2 regions of the Desulfosalsimonas propionicica genome follow, and region 1 is predicted to be linked to the other one. Evidence: riboswitches for the same ligand, from Rfam matches in the RefSeq annotation. Region 1 holds a riboswitch; the other holds the start of a gene.
The links. A riboswitch is a leader RNA that binds a small molecule or an ion and turns the genes downstream of it on or off. The one in region 1 is predicted to bind cobalamin.

Region 1 (7,700 bases):
GATCAGGGCCTCTGAAATTCCCCCGGCCATGGCCCTAGCATTTCCGGTGCCAAACACGGCGATTACGTCAAATGTGACGATCATTCCGATAACCGTTCCCAAAAGCCCCATTAAGGGCGCTGATGCAGCCAGGGCGCCGATGGTGGCAAGATGGTCGTCCATGGACCGGTTGATCTTCAATACGGTTTCATCGAGTATGAACCGGTCCAGGACCGGATCGCCGCTTCTGCTGCGTATAAACTCTGCCACGAGCACCGAAATGGCTCCCTGGTAGTGGGCCGGATCCGGCATCCGGTTTTCTGATATATGCGCCCAGGCCGCTTTCGAACTCATGTTTTTGCGATAAAGCCGCCTGAAGTGCAGGACCCGGTCTATTATCAGCAGCCACATAACCAGACTTAAAGCCGCCAGCGGAAACATTACAATTCCGCCGCTTTCAAAATACTGGCTCATCCGGTACAGGGCTGTGAACAGGTCCTGGATCATTTCTGCCGGTTTTCCCCGCTGTTGTGTTCATGCCCCCCGCGGCTCTTGTGGGCCATGTTGACCAGGGCCACCGCGTTTTGCTCCATTTCCCCGATATCTTTTTCCACCGCCCGGTTAAGCCAGGTATGGGCCATGAGCATAGGTATGGCAACGGCCAGTCCCAGCATGGTTGTTACAAGGGCCTCGGAGATTCCGCCGGACATGATGCGCGGATCACCGGTGCCGTGGGTGGTGATCACGTGGAAAGTGTTAATCATGCCGGTAACTGTGCCCAAAAGCCCCAGAAGCGGGGCAATGGCCGCCAGCATGCCCAGGGTGGACAAAAATCTTTCCATGGGCGGGATTTCCCTTAAGATCGCCTCCTGCAGGGCGTTTTCCATTTCTTCCCTGGGCATGTGGCAGCAGTCAAGGCCCGCGCTGATAACACGCGGAAGCGGCTTTGTCCCGTGGCCGTCGCAGGCCTGCCTGCATTTTTCAAACCTGCCCTGTTTTACCAGTTCTTTAATGGAGCGCATGAAACCTTCTGCATCAAACCTTCTGCGCAGCAGAAAAATGGTTCTTTCGGCGATAATAAGAAGTCCCAGGCCCAGCAGAAACAGGATCGGCCATACAATGGGGCCGCCCTCCGAGATCTGCTCTGAAAGGCTTAACTCATGGGTTAGCTGGCGCAAAGCGCCTCCCCGGGTGATATCCATGGGCACGGCCATGGACTTGCCGTCCATGTAGTCGTTGATTTTTCGCTGCATTCCCCCCGGCGGAAGGCTGGACAGGGCAAAGAGCTGCCCGCTGCCGGGAGAATGTTTCAGAAAACCGGTTTCCTGGTCAGTCCTGTATGCTGCTGTAAAATTGCCTATGAGCAGTATCCCGGCCCTGGATTCCTCTCCTGAGCGGTCAATAATGGTGCCGCCTTTAACCCGGACGTTTCCGGACAGCCGGACCTGTTTGTAAAGGACTTCTGCCATCATCCGGATATCTTCCATGCCCGGAAATTTGCGCTTTTCTGCGATGCTTTCAAGAAGTGCCCGCGCCCCGGGCGCCAGGGGGTTTTGGAGGCTGCCTTCTGCAAGACCAGTGATATCGTCTGCATTGGCCTTTATTGTTCCCGCCAGTTCACTTACAATCCTGTCTGTTTCAGCCAGCTCGCTGTCAAGTTCCTTTTCCCTGGCGGAAAATGCTTCCATGTCTTTTTCCAGGGAGGCGATGTTTTCCTCCTGTTGTTGGGTTTCTTTCTCCAAACCGGCAATGGCCTGTTTGAGGCTCTTTCTGTTTTTCGTGATTTCCTGCCGGGTTTGCCCGGCTTCTTGTTCAGCGGCCCTTTTTTCCTGTTTTGCCTGATTTTCAAGCTTCTGTCTCTGCATGCGGGCCTTTATCTGCAGCTCGCGCATGTCCTGCTGGGCAAAAACAGGGGCGCAGGAAAAAAAGACACAGGCGGCAGTAAATACAGTCAGAATCTTTTTTTTCATTTTACCACCATCCTTCCCAGCGGCAGAGTGAGCAGTTCGGCCGGCTGCCGTTGGGCGGCGATGTCAATGGCTGCGGCAATATTGCTGTTGTGTGTCGCAGGCAGCTTTTCCCATCGGTTTTCCGCCGCATTGAACCAGCCGCATTCCTCCTGGTCCATGGTCTGGTAAAACAGGCTGATTCTTCCCAGGCGAAAAATATTTGCCCTGAGGCTGCGGCCGTCCACCTCAATGCTTTTTTGATAGGCCTCAATGGTGTTTCCGTATTCAGCCTCCACCAACAGGGCTTCCATGACCCTGCGGTATTTTTCGCTCACTGATTTGCCGGGATCTGCCATCAATTCCCCGATCCGGTCCAGTCTTTTTTCCCGCTCCGCTGCAAGAAAGGGCAAATCGTTTTCAACCACCTCTTCGAGCCTGTCTGCGGTCTGCAAGATAAAGGGTTCGATGTCTTCGGTGATCTGCTCTATATCTGCGAGCTTTTTTTCCTTACCGGCAATCCGCTTCTCAGCAGCAGCCTTTTTTTTCTCCAAAAGCGCCCGCTCTTTTTCCAGCCGTGTTTTTTTGTCCTGAAGCCGGTCATAAGCAGCGGTCAGTTCCTGTTTTTCTTCCTGCCACTGTTCGCGTTCTTTCTGGGTCTGTTTGCGGGTCTGCACTGACTCGAAGACGTTGCTGCGCACCTTTTCGCCGGTATCGCCGCCTTCCGCGGTTTGCGCGGGGCAGGTGCCGGCAAGAAACAAGGCCAGGAAAACGCCAGCCAGTATCGCCGTAAATTTCAATTTCATGATCAAGCTCCTGATCCCGTCATTTTATATTTTCAAATATGATGGAAAAGTGAAAAGCCCAATATCTGCGATGCGCCGCATTCCTGCGACACAAAAAAAAGCCACGAGGACAGATACAGGTCTTTTCTCCTGTGTCAGCCTTCGTGGCTTTTGTGTACTTTTCTGCATTTGTACACGCCCCGGGCCTGCACAAATGATGCTGTTTTTAAAAAACGCTTTATGGAAATGCTTCTGATTTCCGATTGTTTTAAAGAAATAGGCATAGTCAAAAGTTCCCGTTGCTGTCAAGACAAATCTCTTCAGGGCGCAACAGCCAAATAAAAAATCCCGGATCGCTTAAACGATCCGGGATTTCCCTTTTTTATCCGCAGATTGATTCCGGGGCACAACCTTGCCAGCACAGTCAAACCCCTTGCATCTGTTCAGGCAGGTCTTCTGGCTCACGGATCAATCTACCGGCTGCGCCTTCCCGATCTTATTGACCAGTGGCATTGTGCAGCTTTCGTCCCCGTTTACAGCGGCGGGCCCGTCCCCGATTCACACGGGGTTCCCTGTTCGGCTTTGTTAAAAGCACCCGGACAGATCAAATTTTAAGTATATGTTTATAATAATACAAAAAACGCATTGTCAAGGGGAATCGTTTCCCTTTGCCCTTTCCGGCCCACAAGCGGTCGTTTCCGAACTGCGCGCCCGGCGTCACGAACAGATGCCAACGCGGCTGTGCTTGTGATCACCTTGCATTTTTGTCCTCCTTTGGTTTACAAGGAGAGTAACGATCACACAATTGAAATAAGATGGCGCCATCGAAAAACTTATTCTTTACGAAACTGTCAAATAAAGCCGGGGACTGAAAACAAAGTAAACGGGATCAAATGATTTCCTTTTTGAATGCGGAATATTTACAGGAATTTACAACTACGCAATGCGCGTTACCTGTTAAATGACCAGGTGAGGAGTGCCCATGGAACAGGAATCTTCTTTGCTTCCGCTGGTAGAAAAATTCTTTGAGCACGATACGGCTGCCGCTGCGCGCAGCCTGGCGAGAATGACCGAAGAAGAGGCGGTTGAAGTTCTGGGTGCGCTGCCGGCGCCGCTGGCCGTGCGTGCCGTTCGCCATCTGCAGGTCGGGTACACGGCAGCGCTGCTAAAAGACGCAGAACCGGCTATATTCCGGGAAATTGCATCGTCTCTGGATCCCCAGCTGGCTGCAACCATTTTCATGCATCTACCCAATGAGGCCCGGGAGCGCCTGCTCGAACATATACCCGGAAAGCTCAAAAAACAGATCCAGGAACTTCTCACCTATCCCGAGGACAGCGTCGGACGGCTCATGACCACGGATTTCCTTTCCTTTCACAAGGAGGTTACCGCCCGGGAGGCCGTCGAAAAGATCCGCTCTCTTGCCAGAAAACGGCTGCCCGCTTCTTATGGCTATGTCGTGGATGAAGAAGAACGCCTCGTTGGCGTAATGAACATGCGGGATCTGATGCTGGCTTCTCCCGAACAGCCCCTGGAATCGATGATGCGGACAAACGTATTTTCGATCCATGCCTTTGTTGACAGGGAACAGGCGGGCAACGAGCTGTCCAAAAGAAGATATTTTGCAGCCCCGATTGTTGACAGCGAAAACCATATGCTGGGCATCATCAAGGCCGAACAGCTGATCCATGGCATTCAGGACGAGGCCACAGAGGACTTCCAGCGGATGTTTGGCGCCGGAGCCGATGAACGGCCCTTTTCACCAATTCTTTTTTCTCTGAAAAAACGTCTGCCCTGGCTGCACGTAAACCTGGCCACGGCCTTTCTGGCGGCCGCCGTGGTGGCCATGTTTGAGGGCCTGATCGCCAGGCTCACCATCCTGGCGGTTTTTCTTCCTGTGGTGGCCGGTCAGGGCGGCAACGCCGGCGCCCAGTCCCTGGCTGTGGTGATGCGGGGATTGGTCATGCGCGAGATTCCGGGCAACAAGGTTTCAAAGCTGATCCTGAAGGAAGGGGCACTATGTGCGGCAAGCGGCGTGGTTATCGGCCTGGTCACGGCAATGGTGGCCTGGGTCTGGAACGGCAACCCTTTCCTGGGCCTGGTCATCGGCCTGGGGATGTTTTTCAACCTGGTGCTTGCCGGGCTGTCCGGTGCTGCAATCCCAGTGCTGATGAAAAAGCTGGGACTTGATCCGGCACAGTGCTCCAGCATCATCCTGACTACTGTGACCGACGTGATGGGATTTCTGATTTTCCTGGGCCTGGCCGCCGCATTTCAGGCGCAGCTGATTTAGGCAAACATGGATTCCGCATAGCCGGGATTCACCATATATCAATACCGCCTCAACTATGCATAAAATTTTTCCCATTGACAGGCACGCGCCTGCATAATAGTATCTGCGTAATTGCTTAATCAAATGGAGGATGGATGCCAACTGCGGAAAATGCTGCGCGGATATTCAAGGTTTTGTCTGTGGACACGCGCGTGCGGATGATCGATCTGCTCAAAACCCGCACCCTGTGTGTCAATGCAATGGCCAAATCACTGAACATCTCGCCAGCGGCCGTGTCCCAGCATTTGCGGATACTGCGGGACGCAGACATCGTGATCGGCGAAAAACGCGGTTATTTCGTCCACTACCGGGTCAATGAAGAAACATTGGCCAAATGGCATAAAACCGCAAACCATCTGCTGGACCCAAGCCCGGCCAAACCCTTTATCATCGCCGGGTCATTAAAAAATTCAAATTCAGACAAAGGAGGTCAGTCATGAGTCAAGACAACAATTGCTGCCAAAACCCAGAACTCTTAAAAAACGCACCCGAAAAATGCACGAACGAACAGATTCGCATCTGCCACGGAGACGTTGAGAACCACGCCTGCACGTGCAATTCCCCGAAGCAGGAAAAAAATGAAAAATAAGCTTTAGGCGCTGCTGCCATGAACATCTCTGTTGCCCTGTTTGGGGCCATATTTTTCATCTCGTTTCTGCTCACCATGGTGGGGCTGGGAGGCGGACTGATATTTTCCCCGCTTTTTGTGATTTTGGGATTTACAAAAAGCGCTGCGGCTTCCGCCTCCCTGTTTTTAAACCTGGTGGCGGCCGGATCAGCGGCCTATGCCTACGCACGCAAAAAAATGGTGGATTTTTCCCTGTCCATCCCTTTGATCGTATCCTCGGCCCTGGCCGCACCCGTGGGCTCCTTTTTAAATGTCCGCATCGCCCTTGGCCCGTTTCTTCTGGTCATGGCCGCAGTGCTGGCTGCAGCCGGCCTTCGCATGCTGTTTTCCCCGCAGGGGCAAGACGAAGAAAGCTATTTGGCGCCATGGAAAAAAATGGCCGGCGGTATTGTCATCGGCGCGTGCATCGGCCTTCTGGGCGGACTTCTGGGAATCGGCGGGGGCGTTTTTGTGGTGCCGCTTTTAATTTACGTACTCAAAACCCCCACCAAAATTGCAGCGGCATCATCGACGTTTATCGTGTGCTTTTCTTCGCTCACGGGCTTTTTGGGCTATGTGTCCATGGAAGCCATCAATTGGTGGTTTATCCTGCCTGCGGCAGTTGCCTCTTTTGCCGGGGGCCAGGCCGGAGCCAGGCTGATGAGCACCCGGCTGAAGGGAAAAACCATCCGGGTTTTGTTCAGCCTGGTGCTGTTTGCCCTGTGTGCCAGGCTCTTGCACCAGTACTTTGCATAGCCGAAAGGAAGCATGATGTCCGAGACTTTCAGATTCAACCGCATGGAGCTTGCAGGGTCCCTGGGGGATCTGGGCACACTTCTGCCCATTGCCATTGCCATGGTGCTTGTAAACGGGCTCGACCCCCTGGGCCTGTTTTTGAGCATCGGGATTTTTTTCATCCTCTCAGGGATCTATTTCGGTATCACGGTGCCGGTCCAACCCATGAAGGTCATCGGCGCCTATGCCATTGCCACATCGCTTAGCGCAGACCAGATTCTTGCCTCGTCTCTTCTCATGGGGGTTTTTCTTTTGATCGTCGGGGTGACCGGGGCAATTGATCTGATCCGAAAAGCCACGCCGCAGTCGGTCATCCGGGGGGTTCAGCTTTCCACGGGTGCGCTTCTGATTTCCGGCGGCATCAAGTTCATCATCGGAACATCACGGTTCCAGGAAATCCACGACGCAGTGGAGCCATACCTGGCCTTCCAGACCATTGGTCCGGTTCCGATCAGCTTGATCATCGGCGGTATCGCCGCAGTTATAACCCTTCTTTTGCTGGACAACAAAAAATTCCCAGCAGGCCTGATCGTTGTGGCCGGCGGCCTTGCAGCCGGCCTGGCCCTGGGGGCAAGAGTGGATTTCGGAAATGGCGGAATCGGGTTTCACGTGCCGGAGTTGTTTGCCTTCGGACTGCCGGGAAAGGTTGATTTCACATTTGCCCTATTTGCCCTGGTTCTGCCCCAGCTTCCCATGAGCCTGGGCAATGCGGTGCTTGCATATACGGATCTTTCCAGGGAGTATTTCGGAGAGCGATCCAAAAAGGTAACCAACCGGAGGGCCTGCATCAGTATGGCACTCGCCAATTTCATGAGCTTCTGCCTGGGCGGGATGCCGCTTTGCCACGGTGCTGGCGGACTGGCCGCGCATTACCGGTTCGGGGCGCGGACAGCCGGCTCTAACCTGATGATCGGCCTGATCTTTGCCGTGCTGGCGCTCGTGCTGGGCGAAAACATCATCAGCGTGCTGAACCTGCTGCCCATGGCCATTTTAGGCGTTTTGCTGGTGTTTGCCGGATCTCAGCTCAGCCTGACCATTATGGATCTTACCAGCCGTAAGGATTATTTCGTGGCCACCCTGATTCTGGGTATTACCCTGGCATCTAACCTGGCTGTCGGTTTTATTGCCGGGATGGTCGTGGCTTGGATACTGAAGTGGGACAGACTATCGGTTTAGGTCAAATCATGTGTTGTAAAAAAGATATAGATGACATACTCGGACAGGTGCAATTGTGTAAAAGTACCGGGCATATGCGA
Region 2 (7,700 bases), on a different contig from region 1:
TTCCCCGCAAGGTCTGAGTGGGCGCAGGCACTGATTTTTCCCTCTGTAGAGATGGGAACGCCGGACATGGCCTTGATGATGGGATCCTCATAAGCGCAATCCTTTGTGGGGCCGGTAGCGCCGCATTCATAGGCGACCAGTGTACGGGAGGCTGAAATGGCACGGGCCAGGGCCGCCATGACATGGGGGACATCCTTGGAAACCATGCCGCCGGCCATAAACATTGCCGTGTTCGCCTCGGAGCAGTTGGTATCTCCACCGGGAATGCAATTGTTGGACTTGGCGATATCTACGATCTGGTCCCACATCCACTCCATATCGATAGCGCCCAGGACACCGATGCCGAAAAGGATGCCGGTAATGTCGTTACGGATGATCGCATGGTCGAATATCTCTTTTCCGCCCATCGACTCGATGGATATGATGTCGGCGTATTTGGACACCTGCTTGAAGGATTCTATAATCTCATGGGTGTAATCGCTTTCCCGCATGTGGTGCATGTCGGGTTTGCGCAAATCGGCCGGGGTGGATCGGTATGCGGCTTTCAGGCCGTACTTGTCGAGACAATCATCCATCTGGCGGGCGGTCTGGGCCGCGATTTCTCCACCCCAGGTTGGATTATGGGTCATCTGAAACACATGTTCGTTTTCAACGATCAGAGTAGGATGGCCGACGATGACCATTCGCTCCAGTGCGTCCCCGTTGGCCCGTTCATATTCCCGAAGGAGTGTTTTCTTGGTTTTTTCGCTTCCGGCCCGGGGGTGCGGAACCACTTCCGGATGGACAAATCCCCCGCCGATATGGATGCCGCGAGAAGTCTTGACCGGATGCTTGGCGGTGCCGAACATCATCTCCGCACCACTGCTGTAAGCCATTTTTTCAATTTTTTTTCTTGCCATGACGATCCCCCTTTTCAATTATGTATTGGATGGCCCTCTTCGACGTTCAAATCCATTGTAAATTGAATGTCCTCAATCTGATAAAAGGCAAAACATGTGCCATGAAATCCTCGATGAGATGGAGACCGGAAAATGCCCGAAAAAACACCTCCGGGACAGAAGCCTTCGGCCGATCAGCCCGCATGCACTGTCACCCCGGGTGACATCCGGGCCCGCAGGTGTCACCTGAGGTAACACGCCTATGCGGAAACGATGCCATATTCCATAAGCCGTATATACAACCGACGTCGCGTCATACCCATCATTCTGGCCGCCGCTGCCTTGTTTCCCGAAGTTTTTTCCAGGGTTTTTACAATGAGGGCCTTTTCCATCTCCCGGAGACGGACCCCGGTTTCAGGTAAATCGTTGATCCATTTCCCCGGGTATTCAGAGTCCCCGGAGGTTTCATCCAGAATTTCTGCTGGCAGATCGGCCAGCGTCACCTGTCCATCGGAGCACAGGACAAAAAGTCGCTCCACAATATTTGCCAGTTCTCTCACGTTTCCAGGATAAGAATACCGAAGCAACGCCTTCTCCGCCGGATCGGAAAGCTGCGGCGGCCGCAGGCTGGTTTTTTCAGCCGTTGTTTTCATAAAGTGATTCAACAACAAGGGAATATCTATTCTTCTATCCCTGAGGGGAGGAACTTGAAAGGGTATGACATTCAAACGGAAAAACAGATCTTCCCGGAACGATCCCGCCTCCACAGCCTCTCTCAGATTCCGACTTGTAGCGGCGATTATGCGAACATCTATTTTATGGGTTTCGTTGCCCCCAACCCGTTCAAATTCCCTTTCCTGTAGAACCCGGAGCAGCTTGACCTGCAAATCACGCTCGATTTCAGACACTTCATCCAGAAAAACAGTGCCGCCCCGGGCGATTTCGAACTTTCCTTTTCGATGCGTATTTGCGGAGGTAAAAGCGCCCCGTTCATGTCCGAAAAGTTCACTTTCCATTAGATTTCCCGGTATAGCTCCGCAATTGATTGCGACAAACGGCTGATTTTTCCGCTGACTGGCGCGATGAACGGCTTGCGCTATCAGCTCTTTTCCGGTGCCGCTTTCTCCCTGAATGAGTATAGTGCTGGGAAAACGACTTACCTTATCAATCATGCGATGGATTTCATTAATGCTGCGGCTGCAGCCAACCATGAATTCCGTCGGCCCATGGGTTGTTTCCGGTGGTTTCGATGCCCTGCTTTTCGCCCCCCCCGGATTCGCCAGCCTCCTTACGATGATAGAGAGAATATCATTGATGTGGTCTTTGAAATTGGAACCCGCAAACTCATAAAAATCGCCTCTCATATGCAAAATCGTTCCCAGGGGACTGGTGATAAGAAGCGGGATGGGACCGCACAGCTGTCTGGCCTGATGGAAAAACCCGCCTGCGCCCATAGTCGATGATTTCAGATCAATGATGCAGACCAGCGGCACGCCATGATATTTCTCCAGAAGTTTCAACCCCTGCTGTTCATCTGAAACCCAGATGGTCCTGTACTTTTCCGGGGAGATCAACCGTGTCAACGGCCGCAGGGCCATATAGGCATCATCCACAATAAGGATGACGGGTTTGCCGCATATATCATTTGCCTGTTTTGCCCGTATATTTATCATGACTTCTCTGTTGTGCACTGTTTCAAAGCAGCGCTTATTTTATCCCGATCCAGGCTTTTGCCGATGACCGAGATTTTGCTGTCTCTGACCTGCCCTGCGGGCTGGGTGGACAACTCTCCCGAAGCGATTTCCATTAACACACCCTTATCACCGATTTGAAAAATCCCTTTCGCCCGCACGATTTCACCCATGCCGGCTGCCTCTTGTTTGAGCATGTGGAAGAATGAATCCAGCGATTCCGGATCAAACGACAGGTTTTCGAAAACATATCCGAAAGATTCATAACCCAGCGCATCCTGATTTTCACTGAAACGCAATTTCCTGCCATTTGCCGGTGATGATGAGCGGTCCTGGTGCGCCAAGTCATGGTCATGGCCGCGTTCCACGTCTATCGATGGTGTTGAACGAAAAACGGTGGAAAGGGCCAATTGGTATTCCGCCCAATCCACCGCCCCGAATGCCGCTGTTAGCACCGTAATGCCGGGATTGATGGCCGATATCGAATTGCGCGTCAACATGGCTTTTCTCTTATCAACCCGATCGTATTTGTTCAGGATAACGATGTTGGCATACTCGATCTGGGACTCAACGAAATGGCGATTGGCTTTGTACAGATCCATAAATCCAGTGGCATCCACGATCAAAATATCGTTGATTTCCTCTATTGCCCCTTCGAATACCTGCAGTTCAATGATGGATCGAATCTGGGAAATCGTCGCCACACCGGTAGGTTCTATGATGGTTCTTTCCGGTTGGATGGTATCTATGATGTCCATCAGTTGAGTTTTGAAATCCGCCTGCAGTGTACAACAGATGCAACCGCTGGGCATCTCCACGACATTGCCTCCCTGCATAGCAAGAAGTTCCCCGTCAAGACCCACTTCGCCGAACTCGTTCACCAGCACCACGGTCTTCTCTTTGACGGCCCAATCATTGAGAATCCTGGTGATGAATGTGGTTTTTCCTGCTCCCAGAAACCCGAAAACGATGTCAACAATCATGCGTTTGACCCACTGATCCGTTATCCATTCCACTTGGACCGCATGGACTGCCAGGATTCACCTGCCAGTGCATCTTCGGCCATTCCCGGAGCCTGGCTGGCTTCCTTGCCCCAGATACCCAGATCATATTCCGACACATATTCCTCGGCAACCGCGCCACCACCACAGATAAAAGGAATTTCCAGGTTCGCCTTTTTCAATTGATGAGCAATTTTGGGAAAGGCCGACATGGTAGTGGTCATGAGTGCGGTGCCGGTAACCATTATCGGTTGATGATCTCGACATGCTGCCACGACCTTATCCACCGGGACATCGGATCCCAGGTCGATAACCTCGAAGCCATTGGCATTGAGCAGTGCATTGACAATCACCTGGCCGATGTCGTGAATATCGCCTTCTGCGGTATGTGTGACCACTTTTGCTTTTCGCTCCATGGATTTTCCCATTTTCTTCTCGCACTCTGCAATGCCGACATTCATGGCATCTGCTGAGAGGATAACCTGGGGCAGAAAATAGCTGCCTTCTTCCCACAACCGGCTGACTTCATTCATGCCGGGGATGAGTGCATCATTGATGACCTCAAGGGGGGATTTGGTTTCCAGGGCCTTCTGGACAACGGGCAGGACTCCCTCCTCATCTCCTTCTACCACGAACTTAGCGATATCCTGGAGAATCGGGTCTTTTGAAACCTCCTTGGCCTGGCCTGTTTTTTCCACATGGAGATCATACCGCCTGAAGATGTTTGAAAAATCGTTCAACACTTTCATCATCTTTCTCCTTGTTTTGTTTTTGTTGTTTTTCTGTGGGGTTTTCCGGGACAACCGCCACAGTCGATCATCTATCTAGTGAGCCTTTGCGACCTCCACCATAGCCTTCAGGTTATCCATGGGGGTGCCAGGTGCCACGGCACATCCCGGGGCCAGAATCTGGACGCCATCTTCTATAAGTTCTTCACAACCTTTCTTCACCGTTTCAGCATCCTTCATGAACAGGGTTGTCGCAGTATCAACCCCTCCCATGAAGATCATATTGGGCCCGCATTTTTGACGGGCCAGCCGGGTGTCGGCCTTGGGTTCGAGGCTCAGAATTGCAGGGGAAGTCTGCCCCATCCATTCAACGATCTTGTCGACATTGCCGCAAATATGGAGTATGGCAGGCACAGAAATGGATTCAATCTGCCTGCGCTGGTACTCCAGTTCGTAGTCCCGATAGGTTTTGGGCGCAATTAATTCGGGGGAGGCGGTCATGTCCTCGATCGAGATAATATCTGCTCCCGCCTCGATCATGGCATTGGCCAGAGCAGTACCGGCTTTTTCACCGATATCCAAAAACGGCACGATCTTTTCAGGTGCCTTGTAGGTAGCTTTCAGCAGTGGCACACTGCCCAGAAGAGAGCCAGCGATGGTTAAAGGGCCAATGATTCCCCCCACAATGGGGACCTCATCGCCTACTTCCCTTTTCAGGATTTCAATAGCTTTGAGCAATTCAGGTATATACCCCCTTGAAAGAAAATCACCGGGAAACTCGGGCGTATCATCGAGTTTATAAGGCGGAGGATGATCAATTCCCGGAATTCCTTCGGAATCCCTGATTTTCCCCGACTTCCGGATGCATCCCAGGGCAACCGCCTCAAATGTCTGACAAAAGGGAACCCGAACGGCATCAAAACCCACCACGGTATATGCGGCCAATGCCTGCTTGGCCATAGCTTCACCCTTTTCGTGTCCTTCGGGCCAGTACGCGCCAACTGCTTCCATCTGGTCATAGGTCACGGTCGAATTGGCTCCGAAACACGGCATTCGATCGGGCTTTTGATGGTTTATAACTGCCATCACACGTTCTTTTGCATTCATCTGGGCCTCCCACAGGTAGAAAATGATTGGTTTTTATAATAGAACGGGTCAGAACTCCTCGCCCGTTCGAAGATAAACAGCCTGACGAATGGACGATCCTGTCCGCTGGCTCAACCGGCGACGCAAAGGTCACGGCAACAGGTTCCAACCGGATTGTGGTGTTGTGAAATTGTCGCAATCAAGCTTTGTACCCCCAGAGACCCTGCATTTGCTAAAGTTCGATTACGGTTCTTCTCTGCTTTAACAAATGGGCGCCTCACCCTCGAAAGCGCGACATTCGGAAAGAAGGTATTCTGGCTCGCAGTCTTATAAAACGGTGGACAGACCGCTTACAGTTGCGGGGCAGCAATGGATTTCCACCATTTTCCCTTCAAAATGCGGGAGGGATGCCATACATGAGTTGGCATCCTTACTCTATTCACATTCAAAATATGTGCCATTAATCTGTTTGTTTTGCCGATCGTAATTTCATCAGGGAAAATTCGGCAGTTACGCAATTGGAAAAGAAGTTTTTTTACAAGGTGAATGCCGGCACCGATGGCGCGACCCAAAGACAAAATGTGTGTTTATATTTGAAAACCCTATTATTTTTATTGGTTATGATAAGGGCATGGATGTCGCACTGTGACATCAGAATACAAACTGATCAATAACGATTACCAGCGAGGATGCATTCTAACCGATCAATCCGGTAGTCCTTTATTTTGCGCCACAACGTTCGGGGATTAAGTTCCATTATTTCTGCCGACCTTGACACGTTGCCGTTGCACTGTTGGAGCACTTTTAAAAGGTAGGCTTTCTCAAACTGCTGTTGGACCATTGCCATGGCCGTTTTAAAAGGAATATCCGTGTCCACCGGGTATAAGGCTTGCTGGCCGGTACTTTTCCGGAAATCATTTGAGAAATCGATACTATCGATTACGGCACCGTCTGTTGTGACAAACGCCCTTTCCAGAATATTGGCCAGTTCCCGAATGTTTCCGGGCCAGTTGTGCTGCATCAATTGTTTCATGGCCCGTGTTGAAACCCGCTGGATGTTTTTATGAAATTTCCGGTTCAGGCAGTGGATAAAGTGATGTACAAGGAGGGGAATATCGTCTATTCTTTCCCGCAGGGGCGGTATTTGAATGGCAACAACATTGAGTCTGTAAAAAAGTTCCATCCGAAAAGAACCGCTTTTGATTTTTCCCATAATATCCTGATTCGTGGCCGATACGATCCGCACATTGACATCGATCGGGGAGTTGCCTCCGACCCGCTCCATGGAATTTTCCTGAGTAACCCGAAGCAGTTTCACCTGGAGGGCCGGAGAGATATCGCCGATTTCATCGAGAAACAGCGTCCCTCCCCTGGCATACTCGAACTTACCCTGCTTGCAGCGATCGGCACCGGTGAAAGCCCCCTTTTCGTGTCCGAACAACTCGGTTTCCAAAAGGGATTCTGACAACACCCCGCAATTGATGCCAACAAACGCCTTATTTTTTCTTGGGCTGTTAAAATGTATCGCCCTGGCCACCAACTCCTTGCCTACCCCGGTCTCTCCGGTAATAAAAACGCGGGAGTCGCTGGGCGCCACTTTCTCGATGAGATGAAAAACTTCCCGCATTCTGTGATTTTTCCCGATAATCTTGCCGTAGGAAAACCCTTGCACCAAGGCCTTTCGCAGATGGCGGATTTCCCGGGTCCGTTGTCTTTCCTGCAACGCCTTTTCAATCATCATCAGCAGAACTTCAGGCTCGATGGGTTTCTGGATGTAATCGGAAACCCCCTGTTTGATTGCGTTCACCGCCATCGAAATGGAACCGTTTGAAGTCATGATTATGCCGGCGATCTCGCTATCTATTTTTCGCGCGCTCAGGAATAAAGCCAATCCATCCATGCCCGGCATTCTCATATCGGATAACAGGATATCGAACGATTGGCCGGACAGCTTTTCCAATGCATCGTCTGGGTTATGAGAGATGCAGACGTCATGGCCTTTATCGTTTAAGATCGTCTTGAACTGCTGACAGAATGATACCTGGCCATCAACTAATAAAATCCTATACTTCATCGGGGTGATCCTCTCCTCTATTTTCCTCATGAATTTCCGAGGAAACTGTTGGGGGATATACATTCCCGGCACTCCGGGCTAAATGCACCTTAATGGGAAGCAGGACGGGAAAAGCAATCCATTTCCAAGGGAGTTGTTCAAGGCTGGCGATCTTTTGCCGGATCCCGTCGCTTAGAATGTTTTTCCAGGATCAATTTCAGTTTTTTGATTCATCCGGGAAATGCCGGGATGGATTCGTGAAT

Region 2: linked by a shared signal. The riboswitch ahead of HNR65_RS03480 (MtaA/CmuA family methyltransferase) and the one ahead of HNR65_RS12460 (hypothetical protein) in region 1 are both predicted to bind cobalamin.

Annotation. Positions count from the first base shown of each region.
Region 1 is NZ_JACDUS010000007.1:119,136-126,835, reverse strand. It holds gene HNR65_RS12475 (MotA/TolQ/ExbB proton channel family protein) at 1-486, opposite strand, end outside; gene HNR65_RS12470 (MotA/TolQ/ExbB proton channel family protein) at 483-1,949, opposite strand; gene HNR65_RS12465 (DUF3450 domain-containing protein) at 1,946-2,731, opposite strand; gene HNR65_RS12460 (hypothetical protein) at 2,756-3,019, opposite strand; cobalamin riboswitch at 3,140-3,324, opposite strand; gene mgtE (magnesium transporter) at 3,693-5,003, shown strand; gene HNR65_RS12450 (ArsR/SmtB family transcription factor) at 5,138-5,482, shown strand; gene HNR65_RS12445 (hypothetical protein) at 5,479-5,631, shown strand; gene HNR65_RS12440 (sulfite exporter TauE/SafE family protein) at 5,650-6,405, shown strand; gene HNR65_RS12435 (putative sulfate/molybdate transporter) at 6,418-7,620, shown strand.
Region 2 is NZ_JACDUS010000002.1:60-7,759, reverse strand. It holds gene HNR65_RS03500 (methyltransferase MtaB domain-containing protein) at 1-899, opposite strand, end outside; gene HNR65_RS18110 (hypothetical protein) at 994-1,128, shown strand; gene HNR65_RS03495 (sigma-54 interaction domain-containing protein) at 1,139-2,242, opposite strand; gene HNR65_RS03490 (CobW family GTP-binding protein) at 2,548-3,552, opposite strand; gene HNR65_RS03485 (cobalamin B12-binding domain-containing protein) at 3,573-4,322, opposite strand; gene HNR65_RS03480 (MtaA/CmuA family methyltransferase) at 4,395-5,405, opposite strand; cobalamin riboswitch at 5,672-5,828, opposite strand; gene HNR65_RS03475 (sigma-54-dependent transcriptional regulator) at 6,052-7,458, opposite strand.